Linked DNA regions of Gemmatimonas sp.. The protein of the gene in region 2 interacts with the protein of the main gene of each other region in a pairwise test. Links are inferred from orthologs where the notes say so. Each region holds a gene or a part of one and is shown on either strand. Other genes may lie near its edges.

Evidence for each region.
Region 1: the proteins of rpsL (region 2) and rimP interact in binary tests that used the Escherichia coli proteins (3 or more experiments, as listed by UniProt). The link is inferred for Gemmatimonas sp. from one-to-one orthologs.

What each region holds. Positions count from the first base shown.
Region 1 is NZ_JANPLK010000042.1:71,670-74,423, reverse strand. It holds rimP (ribosome maturation factor RimP), read right to left. Parts: upstream 1,768-2,754; coding sequence 1,234-1,767; downstream 1-1,233. Other genes in the region: murA (UDP-N-acetylglucosamine 1-carboxyvinyltransferase), read right to left, coding at 2,585-2,754; RMP10_RS11025 (polyphenol oxidase family protein), read right to left, coding at 1,858-2,571; nusA (transcription termination factor NusA), read right to left, coding at 1-1,224.
Region 2 is NZ_JANPLK010000072.1:67,752-71,001, forward strand. Bases 258-3,250 are described here. They hold rpsL (30S ribosomal protein S12), read left to right. Parts: upstream 258-1,542; coding sequence 1,543-1,959; downstream 1,960-3,250. Other genes in these bases: RMP10_RS18000 (serine/threonine-protein kinase), read right to left, coding at 258-573; RMP10_RS18005 (hypothetical protein), read left to right, coding at 747-1,367; rpsG (30S ribosomal protein S7), read left to right, coding at 1,956-2,426; RMP10_RS18020 (hypothetical protein), read left to right, coding at 2,758-3,250. In the rest of the region: more of RMP10_RS18000, read right to left, coding at 1-257. UniProt on the Escherichia coli protein: With S4 and S5 plays an important role in translational accuracy. Interacts with and stabilizes bases of the 16S rRNA that are involved in tRNA selection in the A site and with the mRNA backbone.

The sequences.
Region 1 (2,754 bases), on a different replicon or contig from region 2:
AGGCAAACGCAGGAGATCATCGCGATCGAGATCGAGAATGTCGTTGAGCGTCGTCAGGCCAGCTTCTGCCAGGACGGCGACCGTTCCGATTTCGAGCCCTTCGATCTCGTTGAGCGGCACATCTGCTTCTTCTTCCTCGGGTAGCGGTGCGAACAGCGGCGCTTCTCCGCCCTTCTCCATCCACTCACGGCTCGAGTACAGATCGATCTTCCATCCGGTGAGCTCAGAGGCGAGACGCACGTTCTGGCCATTGCGGCCGATCGCCAGCGACAGCTGGTCTTCGTCCACGACCGCCTGAATCGTCCGCGACATCGCGTCACTGAACACGCGTGCCACACGGGCCGGCGCGAGCGCCAGCTTGGCAAAGCGTTCCGGATCGGGCGACCACGGCACAATGTCGATGCGCTCGCCGCCCAGTTCGTTCACGACCGCTTGGACGCGCGATCCCTTGAGGCCGACGCACGCGCCGACCGGATCGACTGCGTCATCACGGGACGTGACGGCGATCTTGGTGCGGCTGCCGACTTCACGCGCAGCCGCCTTGATCTCCACGATGCCCTGCTGAATCTCGGGCACCTCGAGCTTGAACAGCGCCTGCACGAACAGCGCATCGGAGCGGCTCAGAATCAGTCGCGGACCCTTTGGCGTGTCTTCGACCCGCTTGAGGACCGCCCGGACGGGCTCACCCTGATGGTAGTGCTCGCGATGGTTCTGCTCGCGATACGGAATGATCGCTTCCGCTTCACGGAACTTGTTGAGCATGACGACCAGCTTGCCACGCTCGATCTGCTGGACTTCACCGGAGAGGAGATCTCCGACGCGGCCGGCGAATTCGTCGCGAATGCGCGTTCGCTCGCCTTCACGCACGCGCTGCACGATGCGCTGTTTGGCGGCTTGCACGGCGGTGCGGCCGAATTCATTGAAATCGACCTCGATCTCCATCACGTCCCCGATCTGGAACTCGGGGTCCATGAACCGCGCCTCTTCGAGCGGGACCTCACGGGCCGCATCGGTCACTTCTTCCACCACCGTCTTCAGCAGCACGATGCGGATTGCGCCCTTCTCCTCGTTGATCTCGACTTCTGCCTGCACGTTGGCCCCGTGCTTCTTAGCCAGAGCGGCATGAATGCCGTCCTGGAGAAGCCCGTGCAGCTCCTCGCGCGTGATCTGCTTCAGATTCGACAGTTCACGGAATGCTGCGAGAATTTCCGCTGATCCGGCCATCCGTCTCCCCTATCGTTTCCAGTGAAACGCCAATCGCGCTTGGGTGACCTCGACGAGTGGGAGTTGGAACTCCCGCCCCTTCGGATCACGCACCAGCGCGACTTCGGCGCCTTCCTCGCCATCCAGCGCAAGGATCTCGACTTCCTGTTTACCCCCCGCCAGCGCGCCGCTCGTTACCGTTGCCCGGCGTCCGACGAATCGGCGCCAATCTGCAGCGGTCTTCAACGGCCGGTCTGCGCCCGGCGACGAAACTTCCAATACATACTGCTCTCCGACCAACGCCTGGGCTTCCAGTCGCGCTTCAACCGCGCGGGACGCCTTGGCACAGTCTTCGATCGTCACCTTCGTGCCGTCGCGCCGGTCGATCCGGATCTCGAGCACGGGACGAGAGCGTGAGCCCCCGCGTCGCAGCTCCACCAAATCGAAACCAAGCGTGTCAAGCTCTTGTGCGACAATGGGTTCGACGATCTCGCCCACCTGCACGTCTCCAGTAAGAACCAGAAAAAAACCAAACACCGAAGAACAAAAAAGTGTGGGGACCATCCCCACACTTCACCCACCCGCGCTAGGCGGGCGAAAGTCACGAAGGAGTTACTACGTAGACTGGCAACCTACGCCCCACCCCCTACAAGGTCAAGATGACTGGAGCGCAATGACGCCTAACTGCCGACCCGAATCTCCGCCGCGATGGCTGAAGAAGCGGTCGGCGTGGCATCGGGTACACGCGGAACTGGGGAAAATCTGGTTGACCCCACGCCGCCTGGCGTGATCGTGCAGCACCTCGCGGACATCCAGCAGCCCCTTTCCGGCCGCCGGAACTCCGTACACCGCGCCCAAGACCTCGGGCCCCACTTCATAGCACGCGCCGCAAATCGATGGGCCCAGGTGCACCACGCATTCATCAGCCGGATACCCCATCGCGGCGAGTGCGTCGAAACCGACATCGAGAATCCGGGCGGCGGTGCCTCGCCATCCGGCGTGCAACGCGGCGACCGCGCCGCCGGGGTGCGCCACGAACACGGGGGTGCAGTCGGCGATCGTGACAGCCAACGCCGTGCCGGGTGTGTTGGTGACGTGCCCATCGACGCCGCGGAGTCGCAGCCAGCCTCGCCACCCGCCCTGATGCCGTTCAACGACGGCCCCGTGAACTTGATGGGCCGTCGCCAGCCGATCGATGCGGAGCGACGCGAGTCCGTCTTGCAGTCGCGCCCAGCGCTCTATGACCTCACCAACCGGGTCCGCGGATCCCAACCCGTAGGAGCCGTCGGCGCGCGTCGTCGTCCAGGCCAGTACGCCGTCGGGCATGCCCATGACCGGCTCGGCCGACCCAAGCGGCATCAGACTCATCGCTGCCCCCGACTCAGCGCGCGCTCAATTCGACGCGACGGATGTGGGCACCGAGCGCTCCGAGCCGGTCCTCGATCCGCTCGTAGCCGCGCTCGATCTGCTGGGCGTTGTTAATGACGCTGGTGCCGTCCGCGCAGAGGGCGGCCAGTAACATCGCCATTCCGGCGCGGATGTCGGGCGACT
Region 2 (3,250 bases):
GGCCGCCAATTGCTCTGGGGCCATGTAGGCCGGCGTCCCGATCGCCATGCCGGTACTGGTGCCGCCGTGTACGGGAATCGACGCGCTCAGCGCCTTCGCCACTCCGAAGTCCGTGACCAGCGCGTGCATCCCCGTCGTCAGGATGTTGTCGGGCTTGATGTCCCGATGCACCACCCCACGCTCGTGCGCGTAGGCCAGCGCGTCGACCACGTCGTGCAGGATGCGTACGACATCGCGCGGTGCGAGACGCTTCGCCTTGTTCAACGTGCCGCGTAGGGATTCGCCTTCGATGTACGGCATCGAGAACCACAACAACCCGTCGTCGTCGCCGGCGGCGAGCAACGGCACGATATGCGGATGCTGCAGTTGCGCCGCTAGCTGAATCTCGCGGCGGAAGCGCTCCACGTTCACACCGGCCGCCAGCTCGGGCGGCAGCACCTTCACCACCACGCGGCGCTGCAGGGCGCGTTCCGTGGCCACAAAGACACGGGACATGCCGGCGCCGCCGAGTTCCCGTTCGATCAGGAACTCGCCGTCGAGGGCGCGTTGGAGTCGGGCTTGGAAGTCGCTCACGGCATACTCACGGAAAACCAATGGTCCGGTGTGGTCACTGCGCGTCACCCTCCAGTCTACCACCGGAGGTGACTCGGGACCTGATTCGCGCACCTTCCTACCCTCAGGTACGTTTCCCCGGTCCCGCTGTTAAGACACCCGCAGGAGCCGGCAGCGATGCCGCGGAGTTCCCAATGCGTACGTCCAAACGTCTGCTGGCGATTCACCGCTATGCCCGGCGTCGTGCCCCCGTGGTGCTGTCCGCGATCGTCTTGCTCACCGCGGTGACGGGCTGCGCGAGCACGTCCGCCAGCAAGAGCGGGGACTTCGGCACCGGCAGCGTGCAGACGGCGATTATTCAGAACGCGCAGGGCGCCGCGACCGGGATCAACATGGTCTCGACCACGGAGGTCAATAGCGCGCTGATCAACGCGCCCGTCGAGAAAGCCTGGGCGGCACTGCAGGAAGCCTACGCCACGCTCACGATTCCCGTCACCGAGTTGAACCAGCAGACGCGGACCATCGGAAACAACACCTTTCGGGTCCGGCGCCGCATCGGCGATGTGCCGACGATGCGGGCGCTGGATTGCGGTGGCGACTCGGGGATGCCTAACGCCGAGACGTATCAGCTGCTGCTGACGGTCAAGTCTCGGATCATCCCGAACGACGCCGGCGGCAGCGTCGTCCAGACCACCCTCGAGGGAACGGGGAAGAACGCCACCACGGCGGCCAGCAGCGATGTCCGCTGCTCGTCGATGGGCGCCCTCGAAAAGAAGATCGCCGACCTGGTCAAAGCCAAAGTCGCGGCCAAGTAGGCGGCTCGGCCTGCCGAAGCTTGCCACCCCCGGTTGACCCACCCGCCGACCCGGACTAAGCTTAGGGTTCTGTTCCGTGCCGCCGTGGCCTCCTGTACCTCTGGCTGCGGCGATCCACGTAGATGTCGGAGTTCGAACACCCGGTCGGTCAGGCCGTCCGGGCAACCATACTAGAATGCCTACGATCAATCAGCTGGTCCGCCGCGCCCGTAAGGACGTGGTGGAGAAGTCCAAGGCGCCCGCGCTGAAGAGCAATCCGTTCAAGCGTGGCGTGTGCACGCGCGTCTACACCACGACGCCCAAGAAGCCCAACTCGGCGCTGCGCAAGGTTGCGCGTGTTCGTCTCACGAACCAGCTCGAGGTGACGGCCTACATCCCCGGCGAAGGACACAACCTGCAGGAGCACTCGATCGTGCTCGTGCGTGGTGGTCGTGTCAAGGACCTTCCCGGCGTGCGTTACCACATCGTTCGCGGCACGCTTGACGCATCGGGCGTCAACGGCCGTAATCAGAGCCGTTCGAAGTACGGCACCAAGCGCCCCAAGAAGGGCGCCGCGGCTGCTGCAGCCGCCAAGGGAGGTAAGAAGAAGTGAGCCGCCGCAAAAGCGCAGTAAAGCGCACCGTACTTCCTGACGCTCGCTACGACAGCCAGACCGTCTCGAAGTTCATCAATAACCTGATGATTCAGGGCAAGAAGTCCACCGCCGAAGGCATCTTCTACGGCGCGATGGACATCGTGGAAGCCAAGACCAGCCAGCCGGGTGTGGGCGTGTTCAAGCAGGCGTTGAACAACCTCAAGCCGGTGGTCGAAGTGAAGAGCCGTCGCGTCGGCGGTGCCACGTACCAGGTGCCGGTCGAGGTCCGTCAGGATCGTCGCTCCGCCCTCGCCATGCGCTGGCTCATCGGGTATTCGCGCGACCGCAACGAGAAGTCGATGGCCGAGAAGCTGGCTGCCGAAGTGCTCGCTGCAAGCCGTGGCGAAGGCAATGCGATCAAGAAGAAGGAAGACACGCATCGCATGGCTGAAGCCAACAAGGCGTTCGCGCACTATCGCTGGTAGCAACGCAGCGATTGGCTGTTGGACCAAGGTCGGGTCACACAGCCGGCACGATTATTTCAACTGCCTCGGGATATCCCGGGGCAGTTGTCGTTTCGGTGCTGGCATCGTCACAGTTTCGGCCTCGTTGTTTTACTGACGGCATGAAGCGTTGCCCGCCTGAAGTGACCGCGTCAACTTGATGTGGTGCGCTGCCTCACTACCGAGGTCGCGAAACGGCAAACCCGACGGAAGTCGGGGACGCAAAGCTTCGGGGCTTACACGTGGTCCGCCACGTCAGCCGGCCGAGTTACCGAACGAACCCGCTCGCGGAGTTGCAGTGCTCAATCGCGCGATGTCGCACTCCCGACTCATGGCCCTCTCTGGGGCGATGCTATTGCTGGCATCCTGCCGGTCGGCCAACCCGACCACGGCGCTGGATCCCAACGGTGGCAGTCGGGTGTCTCTGGATGCGATGGTCTCCGGACCATCGATGCGTAACGACGCGGCGTCGCAGCTGGCCGTGCTCCGCTACGCGAATCGCCTTCCCCGGATCGACTTCCCGACCGTCCGCCCGGAGTGCCTGACGCAAGGCGAAAACTTCGGGGCGTGGACCGTGCGCTTCGACGGATACGGCTGTGTGGCCGTGGACGGCGAAGGACGGCAAGCGTCGCTCGCGATGGGCCCCAGGGCGGCGCAGAAGGACTACATGACCCACGCGCCGATGGTACTCGGTCCGCAGTACGGCAGCCGCCTGGTGATGCATACCCGCCTCGAGACGACGGCACAGCTGCGCAACGGCACCCCGAACCCCTGGGAAGTCGGGTGGGTCATCTGGCAGTACACCG